One region of the Micromonospora sp. CNZ297 genome, then DNA from elsewhere that is predicted to be linked to it. Evidence: riboswitches for the same ligand, from Rfam matches in the RefSeq annotation. Region 1 holds a riboswitch; each other region holds the start of a gene.
What was found. Region 1 has a riboswitch for cyclic di-AMP ahead of FB454_RS22495 (transglycosylase family protein). Riboswitches for the same ligand answer to the same signal wherever they lie in the genome.
Positions count from the first base shown of each region.

Region 1 (4,137 bases):
CCGGATCTGCGCGAGGTCGCCGTCGAGCAGGTCGGTGCCGGTGCTCACGCCGGCGCTGTTGACCAGCAGCGTCACGTCCCCGGCCCGCTGCGCGGCGGCGGCCACCGACTCGGGGTCGGTGATGTCGAGGCGTACCGGGGTGACTCCGGGCAGGTCCACGGTGTCCGGGTTGCGGGCGCCGGCCCAGACGGTGGCGCCGCGTGCGACGAGTTCGGCGGCCAGGTGCCGGCCGAAGCCGCGGTTGGCGCCGGTGACCAGGGCGGTGCTTCCAGCGATCTTCATGTCTCGCTCCGAGGTGTGGGGAAGGGAGGGGTCAGGCGGACAGCAGGCCCGGACCGGGCAGGACGGCCAGCTCGCCGGGGGGTACGTCGTGCCCCGCGCCGCAGCGCAGCCGGGCGTGCACCGCGGCGCCGCACTCCTCGTGGGCCACCCGCACCGCCGGGCCCGCCTCGTCGGCGGCGTACGTGTCGCCCCACTGCCGCAGCGCGACGAGCACCGGGATCAGGTCGCTTCCCTTCGCAGTGAGCACGTACTCGTCGCGGGTGCGCTGCCCGGGCTCCCGGTAGGGACGCCGGTCGAGCAGCCCGTCGGCGACGAGCTGCTTGAGGCGTGCGGCGGCCACCGGCTCGCTGACGCCGACCCGCCGGGCGAAGTCGTCGAAGCGGCGGGTGCCGAACGACGCCTCCCGCAGCAGGAGCAGCGTGGTGCGGTTGCCGACCACCTCCAGCGCCCGGGCGATCGAGCAGTTGGCGGTGGACCAGGAGTCACGCTGCGCAAGGAGGTCCGTCATGGCGTCGACGGTACCCCCTGACTTAAGAAAGCAGAAGTCAGCTACCTCACAGCTGGCCGGGGAAGAACCCGTGCCGGGCCAGCGGCTCGACGATCTGGTGCTCCTCGTACGACAGGTGCGACAGCAGCGTGTCGGTGAGCAGGTCCACCGCCTCCTGGAGCTGCGTGAAGTCGCCGGGCCGCCGGACCAGCTCCACGAGCGCCCGGTCGACGCTCTCCACCACCCCGTGGATCACCACGTGCTCCTCCTCGAGGCGGTCCAGCACCGCGGCCAGCCCGGCCTCTGAGCGGCGCAGGTGCGGGAAGACCGAGGCGTCCTCCAGCCCGTGGTGCTGGGTGACCATCGTGCAGTAGGCCGCGCAGTACGCCCCGAGCGTCCAGTTGTTCTGCCGCATGGTCATCTCGTTGAGCGCGGCCCGCGCCCGGCCCGGCGAGACCGAGCCCTGCTTGACCTGTTCCAGCAGGTCGCGCACCTGGGCCAGCTCCTGGCGCAGATGGTCGTGCACGTCCACCAGGTGCTGCCCGGCGGCCTGTCCCCGGGCCGGGTAGACGTGTCCGGCCGGCGGCGGCGGGGCGCTCGGGCGGGTGGACTCGTCCCACGGGCGGCGCGCGCTCAGGCGTACCCCCGGGTCGGGGGTGGGGGTGACGCCGAGCGTGCTCGGGCCGCCGGCGGTGGTCGGCTCGTCGGCGGCCTCCCGGGCGCCGCCGGCGGGCGTGGCGCGCTCGGCGGCGACCAGTTCCCGGACCGCGGGGGCCACCTCCTGGCCGAAGATCTGGATCGCGCGCGGCTCGTCGCTGCCGAGGATGAACGTGGTGATGCCGTGCTCCAGGGTGAGCCCGGCCAGTTCCTCCACCCACTGCTCCGGCGGCCCGGTCAGGAAACCGGCCGACGAGCGGGCGAACGTGCCGGTCACGTTGAGCATGCGGCGGATCGCGGCCGGGTCGCGCCCGGCGGCCCGGGCGCCCTCGTCCACGAGCGCGTTCAGGGCGGGCAGCTCGTCGGGGCCCTTGGGCAGGTACGACAGGGACGGCAGCCAGCCGTCCGCGGCGCGGCCCACCAGGCGCAGCATGCGCGGCTTGTAGGCGCCGACCCAGATGCCGACCGGATGCGCGGGCGCCGGGCCGCGCTTGGCGCCGACCACCCGGTAGTGCTCGCCGTCGACACGGATCATGCCGCGGCTGCCGGTGTCCCAGACCTCGCGGATCACCCGGATCGCCTCGTCGAGGGCGTCGACGGCGGCGCCGGGGGACAGGCGCCGCCCGCCCGCCGCCTCGATCGCGTCCCAGAACGCGCCCGCGCCGAGTCCCAGCTCGACCCGGCCGCCGGTGAGCAGATCCAGGCTGGCGACGCTGCGGGCCAGTACCACCGGCTGGCGCAACGGCAGGTTGAGGACGTTTCCGGCCAGGCGGATGCGTTCGGTCGCCGCGGCCACGTAGGACATCAGCGTCCAGGTGTCCAGGAAGCCCGGCTGGTAGGGATGGTCCTGGAACGTGACCAGGTCCAGCCCGACCTGCTCGCACAGCCGGGCCAGCGCCACGACCTGGTCGGGCTGCCCGGCGGCGGGGGTGATGAAGCCGCCGAAGGTCAGCTCGTGTCCGTGATCGGTCATCCGTCAAGCCCTCCCGTGATCTTGCCTGGCCCTGCCACCGTAGCGCCGCCGCCGGTAGCCCGGCCGGGTGAAGAGCGTCACAAGAAGTGGACGATTGTCACAAATCGCTCCTAGCGTCGGTTTCGTTCGCAGACGCGGACACCGCGGGCCGGAAACGCCAAATCCCGCCGCCGTCCCCGGTAACCGGACCTCGCGCGGGAGCGGGGGAACCACACGTTCCACGGTGCATCGTCACCTCGGGGTGAAGCCGCCACCGGCGGCCGGGCTCCTCGGCCCGAACCCGACAGCTCACCTCGTCGGCGTGGAGGAATCCACATGGCAACTGAATACTCTGCCCGAAGCCGCCGTACCGCCCTCGGAGCGGTCCTGGCCGGCGCCGCCGTCGGCGCCGCGACCCTGTTCGGCCCGGCCGCTCCGGCCAGCGCGGGCGTCAACTGGGACGCGGTCGCGCGCTGCGAGTCGGGCGGCAACTGGAAGATCAACACCGGTAACGGCTACTACGGCGGGCTCCAGTTCTCCCGCGCCACCTGGAACGGCTACGGCGGCAAGAAGTACGCCGCGCGCGCAGACCTGGCCAGCCGGTCCGAGCAGATCGCCGTCGCGGAGAAGGTGCGGCGCGGCCAGGGCATCGGCGCGTGGCCGGTCTGCGGCAAGAAGGGCGGCTCGGCGAGCGCGGCGACCCGGTCCGAGCGGGCCACCACAAAGGCGGCCCCGAAGCGGGCCGCCACGCGCAAGGCCGCGCCGGAGCGGGCGGCCACCCGCAGGGCCGCGCCCGAGCGCGCCACGACGACGGTGGCGCCGCAGCCGTCGTCCGGCGCCGGGACGTACCTGGTCCGGCGTGGGGACACGCTGTCGGAGATCGCCGTGACGCAGCGCGTCGACGGCGGCTGGCGCGCCCTGCACGAGCGCAACCGCGCAGTGGTCGGCGACGACCCCGGCCTGATCTTCCCCGGTCAGCGGCTGCGGCTGCGCTGACAGCGGTCCGAGAACGCCCGGCCGGGTCGCCCCGGCCGGGCGTTCGCCCCGTCCGCGACACGCCGCGTCGACGGTGTCCGGCCTGCTCCCGGCGTCCGGGAGACGGTCCGCGACGGCGGTGACCGCGATTCGTCGGAGCCGGTTGCTAGTGTCACGATGCTCGGCTAAGACGTGAAGAAAGCGCGGATATGACCAACGACCCGTTCTCGGCGGCCGCGAGCATCGACGAGCTGCTGACCCGCACGCAGCAGGCGCTCACCGCGATGCGCTCCCGGGCCTCGGCGCACGCCGACGGCGAGCCCGGCGACCTGCTGCGCGCCGAGGGCACGGCCGCCGGCGGCCGGGTCCGCGCGGTCGCCGTCCAGGGTGGCCGGCTGGATTCCGTGACGATCGACCCGGAGCTGGCCGGCGAGCCCCTCGACGTCCTCTGCGGACACTTCGTCACCGCCGCCAACGCCGCGCTGTCCGAGCTGGACGCCCGGGTCAGCGCGTCGGCGCGGGCCGACGCCGACGCGCTCGCCGCCCGGCTCGGCAGCATGGGCGACCAGGCCGAGCTGTTCGGCCGCGCGATGCACGAGGCGGCCGCGCGGATCCACCGCGACCGCGGCACCGCGTCCCAGGGCGCGCGCCGGGCCTGACACGGCGAAACGGCCGGCCCGACACGGCGGGACGCCGGGCCTGACACGGCGGGACGCCGGGCCTGACACGGCGGGACGCCGGGCCTGACACGGCGAGGCGGCCGGCCGCCGGGAGGACGACGACC
Region 1 covers NZ_VISU01000013.1:173,895-178,031, reverse strand. Annotated here, with positions in the region: gene FB454_RS22510 (SDR family oxidoreductase) at 1-282, opposite strand, end outside; gene FB454_RS22505 (winged helix-turn-helix transcriptional regulator) at 314-790, opposite strand; gene FB454_RS22500 (LLM class flavin-dependent oxidoreductase) at 837-2,399, opposite strand; cyclic di-AMP (ydaO/yuaA leader) riboswitch at 2,558-2,716, shown strand; gene FB454_RS22495 (transglycosylase family protein) at 2,715-3,374, shown strand; gene FB454_RS22490 (YbaB/EbfC family nucleoid-associated protein) at 3,563-4,012, shown strand.

Region 2 (4,137 bases), on a different contig from region 1:
TGCCGAAGGCCGGCGGCCACTTCGGACTCCGGTGTCCATCCGGCGGGTTCACTGTCTCGGGCAGTGCCCCACCGGGGCGCGTGGCAAACCACGCCGTGGTTCCCGGCCGTGAGCAGCGAACGGGACGAACCACCCGAACGCGCCGGGACCGGTGCCCACGGGACGTGCGTGCGCCCGCTACCCTGGTCGGCGGATCGGCGGGCCCGCCCGGTCGCACGGTTGGCCGCGACCCGCCATACAGGGGAAACTGGAACCCGGAGGTCCGGATTGGGTACGCCCAGGTGTGCCCAGTTCGCGAATTGCTCATCCCGGGGGGTGGCGACCGGGCCGTTGGAGGAATACTCTCGGTCGCGGCCCGCGTACTGATGAGGCGCCCGTCATGGGCGAGTGGAGGTGCTCGCGTGAGCCTGTCGATCGTGAAGTCGGTGCGGCCGGGTGGTGTCGTCCAGATCGCGCCCCGTGGGGAGATCGACGTCGACACCGCGTACGAGGTGCGGGAAGCGATCGCCGAAGTGCTCGCCAAGGGCCGTCCCTCGCGAATCGAGCTGAACATGCGGCTCGTCACGTTCATCGACTCGGTCGGCATCAGCGCCATGGTCGCCGGCTTCCAGACCTGCGAGGTCAGCGGCGTCAAGCTCGTGGTCACCGAGCCGAGCCGGTTCGTGCACCGGCAGCTCTGGGTGACCGGCCTGCTCGGCCTGTTCGGCGCGCCCGAGCCGTGGTTCGCCGACGACACCCCCGAGGTGCTGCCCGGCGCCTGAGCGCGCCGTTCACACCCCCTGCAGCCAGGGGACTTTCTACCCGTTGCCAGTCCGGCGTCGGTACGGGACGATCGTCGCGACGCACGACGGCGAGGGGGCCCGCTTGCAGAGCAGCGACAGCTTCAGCTACACCGTGCAGGCCCGGTGCACCCGGGCCGAAGCGGTGGCGCTACTGGGTGACCTGAGTCGCCAGGGCGAGCTGCATCCGCTGATCGTCCGGGTCCGGAAGCTGCCGGCCCGGCCGGGCGCGCTGGCCAGCTACGCGATCACCGACCGGCTGCAACTCGGCCCGCTGCACTTCCCGGTCACGTACCAGGCGGACGTGCTGATCGCCGGCGAGGACGAGGTCGTCACAGTGGCGCGTCAGCAGCCCGCGACGACGGTCCGCAACCACACCCGGCTGCGCGACGAGCCGGACGGCACGGTACGCATCGACGTGGAGATCACGCTCACCGCTCCGGCGCCACTGTTCGGGTACGCGTTCCGCCAGGCCCGGGCGGCTCACCTGGGCCTGGCGGCTCGTCTCGGAGCGACCCTGGAGGGCCGGCCGGCCTGATCCGGCCGGCCCTCTCGGGGCGCGCTCAGTACACCGACAGGTGCACGTGGTTGGTGTGGTCGCTGGACGGGTCGCCGTTGCCGCCGCTGTACGACTTCCACCCGCTGCTGGGCAGCCAGATCTGCTTGAACCAGATCACGTAGAGCACGGCGAGCGGGTCGGCGTTGCGCACGAAGTACGCGGCCAGGTTGTTGCCGTACGTCCGGTCACCGCCGGTGGCCACGCCGCCGAAGCCGTTCTTCTGCGCGGCGAAGTCGCAGGCCCGCCCCTTCGGGTGCTCACCAGAGCCGCTGGGCCGGTGGCACGAGACGTACCGGGTGAAGCCCGCCGCCTTGGCCTGTTGCAGCGCGTGCAGCGTGCGCGGGGTGATGCAGCCGTTCGCCGGGGTCGGGTCGTTGACGCTGCACGACTCCGACGGCCAGGAGCCGTCCGAGTTGCGCGGTGCCGGCTTCGCGTTCTTGCTGGAGGTGCCCTGGACGCTGCCACCGCCGCTGCTGCTGCGCGAGGCCCGGTCGTTCGCCACCTCCAGGGCGCGCTCGGCCTGCTCCTTGCGCTTGGCCATCACCGTCACCTGCTTGCGCTGCTCGCGGATCTCTCCGTCGAGCTGGGCGCGGGTGCGGGTGGCCTCGTCCCGGGTGGTGATCAGGTCGCGCAGCGTACGGTCCTCGTGCGCGGCGACCTGCTCCAGCGCGGCGGCCCGGTCCATGAAGCCCTCCGGGCTGCTGCTGCCGAGCAGCGCCCCGGCGGTCCCCAGACGGCCGTTGCGGTACGCCACGGCGGCGATCTCGCCGACCTTGGCGTCGCGTACGGCCAGCTCGGCGCCGACCGTCTTGAGTTGTTCGTTCAGCTGCTTCTGGCGGCTCACCGACCGGTTCAGCGCGGCTTTCGCCTCCAGCCAGCCCTTGCTGGCCGCGTCGAGCTGGGCACGCAGTTCGGGCGTGCCACCCTCGTCGTCGCCGGGCGCTGCGGCGAGCAGGCCGGTCACCGGCGCCGCCGAGGCGGGGGAGACCGGAACGGTCGCGACGCCGAGGGTCAGCGTCGCGACGAGCAGGGCCGCCAACCGGGCGGCCGTCCGTCGTACAGGTGCCACTGGGGGCATTCACACGTCCTTCCGTCAACGCCGACCGGGTTAGCTGACGGGTTCGGGACGGAAGATCCCTACCGCTGACGCGGATGCACCCCACGTACGTGGTTCCCCGGCTCGTCCCTGCGGACGATTAGGCGACGGCCGCCCCACCGGGGCCGGGTGGCGCCCGCGGGTGCGGCCGCGACCGAGACTACCGGCGCTGCCCGGGCGCGGCTCCGTGGAGCAGTGCCACTAGGCGGGGCAAAACCGGCATAAGACTACATTAGCCACAGTGATTTAAGTGTGTCCTAATCACCACTCGGTCTGTCCGCACACTCCGGCCGACGCTCCGGGTTCGACCTGCAACGTGGCGTGATCGATGGAGAAGTCCTCGTGCAGGGCGGCCCGCGCGGCGGCCAGCACCACGCCCGGGTCCACGCCCGGATCGGTGGTCAGGTGCGCCGAGGCCACCTCCATGCCCGAGGTGAGCGTCCAGACGTGCAGGTCGTGCACCTCGGCCACGCCCGGTACGGCGGCCAGCCGGTCGTGCACGGCGGTGACCTGCAGGTGCTCCGGCGCGGCCTGCACCAGGATGCGCAGCGCGGCCCGGCCGAGCCGCCAGGTGCGCGGCAGGATGAACACGCCGATGCCGACGGCGACCAGCGGGTCCGCCCACCACCAGTCGGTGACCGTGATGATCAACGCGGCGGCGATCACGCCGAGCGAGCCGAGCAGGTCGCCGAGCACCTCCAGGTACGCCCCGCGCAGGTTGATGCTCTCCTTCGACCCGGCGCGCAGCAGCGCGAACGCGACGATGTTGGCGAGCAGGCCGAGCACCGCCACCACGAGCATCGGGCCGGCCAGCACCTCCGGCGGCTCGCCGAACCGGCGTACCGCCTCGACCAGGACGTAGATGGCGACGGCGCCGAGCAGCACGGCGTTGGCGAGGGCGGCGAGCACCTCCAGCCGGTAGAGCCCGAACGTGCGCTGCGGGTCGGTGCCGGCGCGGCGGGTCGCGGTGATCGCCGCGAGGGCCATGCCGATGCCGAGGACGTCGGTGAACATGTGCCCGGCGTCGGAGAGCAGCGCCAGCGAGCCGGTCGTGAAGGCGGCCACCGCCTCGACCACCATCAGGGCGGCGAGCAGCGCGAAGGCGGCCCAGAGGCGGCCCCGGTGGCGGTGCGCCGCGTTGGTCACCGCGCCGCTGTGGTCATGACCTGCGCCCACGCCAACACCCTTCCTGCCCCGTACCGGCCAGGCCCAATGTATGTTCACATCGCTATGTATGCAACTGAACGATGGGTGACAGCCGGGTCACGGTCGGGTGTCCGTCAGGAGGGGTCGAGCGTGGTGAGACGCTGGGTGGCCCGGGACAGCGCCACGTAGAGCGTGCGGACACCCGAGCCGGGGTCGGCCCGGATCTCGCTCGGCGCCACCAGCACCACGCCGTCGTACTCCATGCCCTTGGCCTGGAGGCTGGTCACCACCTGGAGGCGGCCCGCGCCGAGCCCGCCCAGCCAGCCGGCCACCTCGTCCCGGCGCGGCACCGGCGTGATCACGCCGACGGTGCCCTCCACCTGCGCGAGCAGCGCCTCGGCCGCCTCGACGGTGGCCGCCGGCAGGTCGGCGGCGGGCACCGTGCGCTCGACCGGCGGCACGCCGGTGGACCGCACCGCGTCGGGCAGCGGCAGGTCCGGGTAGAGCCGGCGGATCTCCGCCGCCGCCACCGCGAAGATCTCCGCCGAGTTGCGGTA
Region 2 covers NZ_VISU01000009.1:190,322-194,458, forward strand. Annotated here, with positions in the region: gene FB454_RS18285 (STAS domain-containing protein) at 402-761, shown strand; gene FB454_RS18290 (SRPBCC family protein) at 865-1,317, shown strand; gene FB454_RS18295 (coiled-coil domain-containing protein) at 1,343-2,416, opposite strand; cyclic di-AMP (ydaO/yuaA leader) riboswitch at 2,421-2,551, opposite strand; gene FB454_RS18300 (cation diffusion facilitator family transporter) at 2,696-3,610, opposite strand; gene FB454_RS18305 (AAA family ATPase) at 3,715-4,137, opposite strand, start outside.
Region 2: another riboswitch for cyclic di-AMP. It lies ahead of FB454_RS18295 (coiled-coil domain-containing protein); the one in region 1 lies ahead of FB454_RS22495 (transglycosylase family protein).

Region 3 (4,137 bases), on a different contig from region 1:
CTATAGCAGCGAGCGGCACTATGGAGTTTCCCGTGTCGGCGTCATGCCGTTATCGGTGACGCACCAAAGTCCACAGAGGGGCTGGTTCGGATTTCGCGCCGGCGGCCCCGGCCTGGCCAACCCACCCGGCATGCTGGACCTGTACGTGTTCGCCCCTGCCCGCCGCGTCGGGCGGCACCTAACCTGACCGCACAAGATGATCGGCTGAGCCATACCAGAGGGCGCACGACGTGCCGTCCTGCCTGCTACTGGGCGCGAACCGAAAGGCGACGGGCACCGGCTCGAACGAGCCGGTGCCCGAGGGCCGGAGATGGGATCAGGCGGAGTAGCCGCGGGTGGCCATCCAGTTCGCCAGGTCGATGGTGGTCATCCAGTAGGCGGCCATGTTCGGGTCGGCGGAGTCGGCGATCCGCACCGTCCGGCCGTCGTCCTTATATCCGACCACGGCGATGTAGTGGCCGCCGGGGAAGGAGTGCCAGCCGCCGTCTGTATCGGTCGCGGAGCCGACGGTGTTGGCGACCACGGCACGGCCGTCGGTGATGGCGGTGACCACGTCGGCCTGGAGCTGGTCGATCTGCGCCGGCGTCGCGGCCTGGCCCGGGATCATGTGCGTCCGGTACGGGTTGCCCTTGACCATCTGGTTGAGCCCGCGAGTGGTGTCCTCCGCCGAGTTGGTGCCGTTCTCGCCAGCGTTCAGCGGGGCGACCATCGCGTCCTGGGTGGTCTCGACGCCGCTCGCGCTGAGCGCGTTGCGCACAGCGGCCGGGCCGCAGTTCCAGTAGGCAGTCTGCGCCTCGTAGGTGTGGTCGAGGACCTTGGTCGACGGAGGCTTCGGCCTCGCCTTCTTGGTCACGTCCGGGTCGGTCGTGGCCCTGTCCTTCGCTGACGGCGACGGCTCGGCGGCGACGCGAGCCTCGCCGCGGGTGGCGACATCACCGAGCCGCGGAGCCAGCCCGGCGGCGGTGTTCCCCTGGCGGACGGGCGCGTTGTGATCGGTGGCGGCCAGCGCCGTGCCGACGCCGCTGGCGAGCACGAGCGCCGCGGCGGAGCCGGCGATGATCTTGTACGGGCGCTCGGTCACAAGACGCCGCAGCTGACGCTTCATGTGGTGCTTCATGTGTTCCTCCACGGGCTGGAGCGGCACAGGCCGGCCCGACGCGCGGAGGAACTCACGCACGTTGTGACTGGGCGGGGTGCCGCGGGGATGGGGAGCGCCCGGTGGGCCGGGCTGGGGGGCAGTTGCCGGGACTCACAGTCAGGCGAGTGTCGGCACCGCGATGCCGTGGAGGCGTGGGGAGTATCGGGAGGTGTTTCGCACGAGGCTGGCACTCCTTCCGTGGCCGCCTACCGGGTTAGCTGACGGATTCGGGCGGGAAGTACGCCCTACCGCGGGCCGTGGCTCGCGGATTCACCCCGGTGTTGCCTGGGTCCCCGGTTCATGAGATCACGATTAGGCGGGTCGGAGCGGCGTCGCCACTTGCGATCGGAAACCGCACCGGACGCGCCGACATTACCGGTGGGTACGTCGTATGCCAAGGGCTCCCACCTGCATAAGCCTCGAACATCGCTACTCTGATCGGAACCTCCAGTTACTCATGCCACTCAATGGGACGAGCAGTTATAGCGGAACCCTCGGGACGTAACCGGACATCGGAATGCTGTTGGCGCTCAATTGCTTGGCCGATCGCCGCATACTCACCCGAATGGCCGTTTCCTGGGCGGCCGTACGTAGCCCCACACCAATTTCAGTCACAATTCAGCAAACCCGGGCCGGCAGCAGCGGCGGTAGTGGTGGTACGGGCCGAGGCCGCGCGCAGACACAAGTCAGTGCGAGCTCCCCGTTACCGCACAGGCGTTCATGGAGATGAAGTTGGCGGCGCTCGTGACACCCGGCAGTCAGCCCGCGCAGACCGCGGGTAGCTCGACGTTCGAATGTCGACGTGGCTTCGACGAAAATCAACCCAATCCCGGCGGGCGGCGTAAGGCCGGATCGCCGCCCTGCCGACGGTTGGGCGCGCGCCGCGCGAAGCAAGTGGGAACCGCGTACGAGAGCATGATCGTCGCGCTGATCGCGGTGGCCCGCTTCAAAATCCGTCACCGCGGGGCCACAGAGCGACCCGACCACGGCTGACCGGGACCGCGGCAATGCCTCGCACCACTCCCGGCGCAGTCCGTCGCCGTTGCGAGTCGGCGATGCCACCATGCTGGCGCTCTCCCCCAACCTGACTTTCTGGATCGTCGAAGCTGACCCGCCCCTACTAAGGGCGGGTAGTAGTTGACCTAGGATGGCGACCGCACCACGTGGGAGCGATGTGTGGGCACCGGCCCGCGCCTCCTTGGCGGAAGGATCAACAGTGCCTTTCCAGCGGCGTCGCCGGGCGGCCTGACCTTGCTTGCTGCATCGCCGGGTCTCGCATGTCCTCAGTCGCCAGCACGTCGCGCCGCGCGCTGGGCAATTCGGGTGTGGCTGGCGCTGTTTCCCGCCCTCATCGTGGCCCTCGGGTTCGCTTCCCCTGCGGCCGCACATTTCAAGCTGCTCCGGGCCGTTCCGGCCGACGGCGCGCGGATCGACGGCGCCGTCCAGGAGATCCGGCTGACGCTCAGCGCCGCCGGCACGCCCACAGGAGCGGGATTCAAGCTTTCCGACGGCAACGGCATCGGCCTACCGGCCGCCAGCCACACGCCCGACGGAGGCCGAACGTGGCTGGTCCACCCGACCGCTCGCCTGACCACCGGCACGTTCAAGCTGCGATGGAGCGTCGCGGCCCCGGACGCCCACCCCCTGACGGGTGTCATCACGTTTACGGTGGCCTCGCCTCCCCCGACGCCCGGAACGGCCGCTAAACCCCAGGCAACAGCCAGCCCGCACGGACATGCCGGCCATGGTGGGCCAGGTGTGCCCCCGGCTTCGCCGTCGGCACACGCGGGAGGACACGCTGTTGGCCACACCGCCGACGCGGAACAGGCGCCGGTGCGGTTTGTCGGCGCCGTCGGGCGTTGGCTTTCCTACGGGGCGATCCTGCTCGGTGTCGGTGGTCTTGTCTTCGCGTTGACCACACTGGTCGGCACACGCAGTGACATCCGGGTGGTGCAGATCTGGGTGCGGACGGCGGGGCTGGCGGTGGCGGCTGGAGCGGCCTTTGAGCTGGTTGCACTCGCGGCGGTCTTCAGCGAGCAGGGCACCTTCGCCTCGGCGGCCAGCGCCTCGTCGGTGACCGCCCTCAGCCAGACACCGGTGGCCGCCGGCCTGGTCCTGCGACTCACCGGTGCGGCCGGTCTGCTCGTGTCCGGTTCACTCGAAGCGGCGCTGATTCGGGGCCGGCACGCGGTCGGGCGTCACTCCGTTCCGACCGTCGCAGCGATACCCACCGACTCCCGGAACCTGGTGACGGCTGCCGCCGTCAGCGCGGCCGGCGACGGCGTTCAGCGGGTGCGAGCGCGACCGGTGCGGCCTGTGCTCATGGCGGTCACCGTGGCACTGCTGCTGGGTTCCTTTCTGGTCGATGGGCACACCGTCACCGCGGAACCTCGGGCCGTCGTCGTGGCGGCCGATTTCGCCCACACCATTGCCGCCGCGGTGTGGGTCGGCGGAGTTCTTCTCCTGGCTGCCCTGTTGCTGAGCCGCGCCCGCCTCGGCGTACCGACGGGTGCCGCCGAAATGGCGGTGCGATTCTCCATACCGGCCACCGCCGCGGTAGCGCTCACGGGTGTCGCTGGCGTCGCGTTGACCCTGCTGATCCTGGAACGGCCGGGCCATCTCGTGACCACCGACTGGGGGCGGGTGCTTCTCGTCAAGGTCGCCCTGGTGGCGGCTGTTGCCCTCGTCGGGCTGTACAACAGCCGGCGCGTCGTGCCCAGGCTGGATGACCGCGCGATGGACGCCACTTATCAGCTACGCCGCACTGTCCTGGTCGAGGCGTTGCTGATGGTCGCCGTCGTGCTGGTCACCGCGATCCTCGTCAACGCCGAGACGTAGTCGGCAGCAGCGCGTGACAGGAGTCGAGGGCACCTCACCGCCAGGGCCGCCTCGCGTGGGTCGGGCGCTGATCGTATGAATGCGCCGGTGGATCAGTCGGGATCAGACTCATCCACCGGCGTCAGACAGGCGGTTGATGGATTCGGTCAGGCCGCGGGTAC
Region 3 covers NZ_VISU01000011.1:126,769-130,905, reverse strand. Annotated here, with positions in the region: gene FB454_RS20305 (C39 family peptidase) at 317-1,117, opposite strand; cyclic di-AMP (ydaO/yuaA leader) riboswitch at 1,327-1,467, opposite strand; gene FB454_RS20300 (hypothetical protein) at 1,859-2,131, shown strand; gene FB454_RS20295 (copper resistance CopC/CopD family protein) at 2,462-3,976, shown strand; gene FB454_RS20290 (MFS transporter) at 4,123-4,137, opposite strand, start outside.
Region 3: another riboswitch for cyclic di-AMP. It lies ahead of FB454_RS20305 (C39 family peptidase); the one in region 1 lies ahead of FB454_RS22495 (transglycosylase family protein).

Region 4 (4,137 bases), on a different contig from region 1:
GACCCGCTACCTGGGCGACTTCCCCGCCGACGCCTACGCCGAGGCGTTCCTGTCCGCCGCCCGCCGCGAGCTGGAACCCGACTGGGCGGTCCCTGGGCCGCGCGCGGCCGGCTAGAAACGCGAGCCGGCCCGTCGCGGGCCGGCTCGCCCCCGCTCAGAGGTACGGGTCGAGCAGGGCGAGCACCGCCGCCGGGTCCTCGACGTGCGCGTTGTGGCCCAGCCCGGGCAGCGTGGCCACCGGCACGCCCAGTTCCTTGAGCTGCGCGTCGGTCACCATCGGGTCCAGCTCGCCCCGGGCCAGCAGCACCGGCACATCGGTGGCGGCCAGCAGCACCGGCAGCCGGGGCTCCCCGACCGCGAACGCCGCCGGGTCCATGGCGAGCCGCCAGCGGCCGTCCTCCCGCCGCAGCCCCGCCTCCACCACCGGATGATCCGGGGCGAACAGCCCGGCGAGCCCGGACACGCGCAGGTAGCGGCGGGCCGCCTCGTCACGGGTGGCGAACCAGGTGACCGGCCGGGCGGCCAGTTCCGCCGACTTCGCCAGCTCGGCCGGGGACCAGACCGCCTTGATGCCGAGCCCGACCACCGCGTCGACCGGAAGCCCTCGCTGCCGGGCCGTGAGCGCCAGCGCCACCACCCCGCCGAGCGAGTGCCCGAGCAGCACCAGCCGGTCCTCGGGGCCGAGCCGGACCGGGCCGAGCCCGTCTACCACGCGCTGGGCCAGGGCCTCGAACGAGTAGCCGTCGAGCGGCGGCGACCAGCCGTGACCCGCCAGGTCGGGGGCGAGCCAGCGGCCGGGCCAGCGGCGTTCCAGCAGCGGCGCCCAGGGCAGCCACACCTCGCCTGTGGCACCCATGCCGTGCAGGAGAATCAGGTGCCGCTTCCCCGTCGCATCGCCCATTGGCGCAGTCTGCCACCGCCCGCCCCGGACACGCGAGACCGAACCCGCCGACCCGCCCCACCCTCGCCCCGGCTCGCCCACACCCCGCCCCCGGTCCGCCCTCGCCCCCGCGCCGCCCTCGCCCCTGGCGCCCCCTCGCCCTGGCTCCGGCCGCGCACACTCCCCCCTCACCGTCGATCTTGGAGTTGTGGCACCTTCCATAGCGGGCGAGCCTGGACAAACTGGGCGCCACAAGTCCAAGATCGGCGCGCGCCAAGGCCGCGTGAGGGCCGCGCCAGGGCCGCGCCAGGGCCGGGCGGGACGGGGAAGGCCGGCACCCCGGGTGGGGTGCCGGCCTTCGGGCGTGCGGGACGGTCAGGCGGAGTAGCCGCGGCTGGCGATCCAGTGCGCCAGGTCGATCGTGGTGATCCAGTACGAGGGCAGCGACGGGTCGGCCGAGTCGGCGATCCGTACGGTCCGGCCGTCGTCCTTGTAGCCGACCACCGCGACGTAGTGGCCACCAGGGAACGAGTGCCAGCCGCCGTTGGTGTCGGTGGCCGTACCGGCGACGTTCGCGACGACCCCGCGGCCGTTGCTGATCGCCTCGACCACGTCGGCCTGGAGGCGGTCCATCTGCGCCGGGGTGGCCGAGCCGGGAATCATGCGGGTCCGGTACGGGTTGCCCTTGACCTGCTGGTTGAGCACCCGAGTGGTGTCCTCGGCCGAGTTGGTGCCCATCTCGGTGGTGCCGAGGGGGCCGGCGAGCGCGTCCTGGCTGCGCTCGACGCCGGCGGCGCTGAGCGCGTTGCGCACGGCGGCCGGGCCGCAGTAGAAGTAGTTGATCTGGGCCTGGTAGTCGTAGTCGAGCGACTTGCTCGACGGCGGCTTCGGCTTGGCCTTGGGCGTGGTGTCCGGGTCGGCCGTGACCTTGGCCGACGGGGAGGCGCTCGGCGACGCGCTGGGCGAGGCGGAGGCGCTGGGCGACGCCTGCGGTACGGCGATGCGGGCCTCGCTGCGGCTGGCGGGCTGCTCGCCGAGGCGGGCGGCGCCGAGGTCGGCGACCGCGGCGGTGTTCTCCTGGACCGGGGCGTCGTCGCCGGCGGTGGCGACGGTGCCGGCGCCGGCGGCCAGCACGAGCGCGGCGGCCGATCCGGCGATGATCTGGTACGGGCGTTCGGTGACGATCCGTCGCAGCTGACGCTTCAGGTGGTGCTTCACGAAATCCTCCACGGGGCGTGAGCGGCACACGCCGGCCCGGCACGCGGAGGAACTCACACGTGCTGGCGGGGCCGGATGGCCGGGGGATCGGGAACGCCCGTGATGCCGGGCGCCCAGGGGGCGGTTGCCGGTCGCGCGTCAGGCGCGCGCGGGCACCGCTTCGCCGTGGAGGCGGGGGGACGATCGAGGGGTGGGCACGCGGGGTACTCCTTCCGTGGCCGCCGACCGGGTTAGCTGACGGATTCGGGCGGGAAGTACGCCCTACCGCGGGCCGGTGGCTCGCGGATTCACCCCGATGGTGCTCATGGGTCCCCGGTTCGTGGAACACGATTAGGCGGGTCGGTGCGGCGTCGCCGTCGGCGATCGATTACCGCATCGGACGCGCCGACACTACCGGTGGGTATGTCCCCTGCCAAGCGCTCCCACCTGCGTAAACGTGATCCGTGGTAACGGATTTCGGAACACCCGGTTACTGACTTCACTCAATGGGACAAGCAGTTTCGACGGCGCCCGGCGGCGGAAAGCGGACAGACGGCGACCACCCGGCCGGCAATTGCGCGCCTCGATGACCCGTTCTGCGCCCGGCGCCCGTTTCGGCGGCCCGGGTGACCGGGCTCACCACGTTCCGGGTAACGATTCGGTCGAGACAGCCGTCTCAGCCGACCCGGGCCGGGCGCCAGCGGGCGTTACGGACCGTCGCGGGCACCGGCTGGGCGCTCGCCGTCGCGCTCCGGTACGCCGGGGCGGGCCGCAGCGCCACGGTGGCCGCGTACGCCTCGGCGGCAAGTGTCCGGGCGGCCTCGGCGGCCAGTTCCGCGTCCCGCCAGGCCGCCCGCTCCCGCGCGGCGGCGCTCTCCCATCCGGCCCGGCGCCCGTCCCTGACGGTGCGGGCCAGCACGATCTCCTGCTCGGCCGGGTGCCGGCGCGGATCCCACCCGTTGCGGCGCGCCAGCACGTCGGCGAGCTGACGGGCGGTGAGGTCGCCCCGCCAGTGCGCCGTCATGGCGGCGTGGCGCAGCCAGCGCTCCCGGGCCGCGTACTCCGCAGGGGTTCGTGGCGTGCGCGGCGCGGCCAGCGCGGCGGCGCCGGCGAGGCGGCGGGCGGCGGCGTCCGCCTCGTCGTACGCGGTCCAGGCCCGGTCCGCCTCGTCCTGCGCGGCCAGCCACTGCTCCCGGCGGCGACGGGCCGTCTGGGCAGCCCCGGCGGCGGCAACCGCCACCTCCTCGGCGTACCGGATCAGGTCGTCGCGGCGGGCGGCGTCGGCGTCGGGCGGCTCGGGTGCGGTCTCCGGCGCGGGGTTGCGTTCGGGCCGGGCGACGAGCGCGGCGAGCAGGCCCAAGGCGAGCAGCAGGAGGAAGGACCAGATGGCGGCGGCCTCGGGCACGGAGGTGAGGAAGTGGTACAGAGCGGTCTGCGACATGGTCGGCACCTCACGGGAAGGACCTGGCGGGAGGACCCGCACGACCTCGCCGGGGCGGGCCGGTGAAGAGCCGCCGGGGCGGGTGCGGGGATGACGTGCGGTGGGTGCGGAGAACGGGCGCGGCCCGTGAGCGGGTCAGCGGGCGGGCGGTGCCCGCGGGCCGGCCGGTGCGACGGCCCGTCCGGCCGGGACCGGCTCCACGACGGCCGGGGCGGCCGCCCGGGGCGCGGGCGCCGGAACCCCGGCGGGAGCGGCCTGCCGCTCGGCCACGCGGTCGGCCTCCGGCCGCGTCGCGGTCGAGGCGCCGGTGACCGTGTACGTCGAGGCGGCGACCGCCGGAGCCGGGGCGGCAGCGGCGACACCGGCCGGCAGCGTGGCGGCGCCGAACGAACAGGCGACGACCACGGCGAGACTGGCGAGCATCCGGGCGGTCCAGCGCGCCACCCACCACACGGGGCAGGTGAGCGCGATCGGAAGCACGGGTACAAATTACCGCCGATCCCCCACGAACGCACCGCCGCACGGCGTGTCGCGGATCGACAGGCGGACGTGTGCGCGTGTCAGTCCGGGCGACGCCGCCCGGCGTACTCGATGTCCTCGGCCGGACCGGTGACGGGCC
Region 4 covers NZ_VISU01000003.1:358,797-362,933, forward strand. Annotated here, with positions in the region: gene FB454_RS07875 (CDP-glycerol glycerophosphotransferase family protein) at 1-115, shown strand, start outside; gene FB454_RS07880 (alpha/beta fold hydrolase) at 155-901, opposite strand; gene FB454_RS07885 (C39 family peptidase) at 1,256-2,110, opposite strand; cyclic di-AMP (ydaO/yuaA leader) riboswitch at 2,303-2,445, opposite strand; gene FB454_RS07890 (hypothetical protein) at 2,754-3,518, opposite strand; gene FB454_RS07895 (hypothetical protein) at 3,654-3,998, opposite strand; gene FB454_RS07900 (acyltransferase family protein) at 4,079-4,137, opposite strand, start outside.
Region 4: another riboswitch for cyclic di-AMP. It lies ahead of FB454_RS07885 (C39 family peptidase); the one in region 1 lies ahead of FB454_RS22495 (transglycosylase family protein).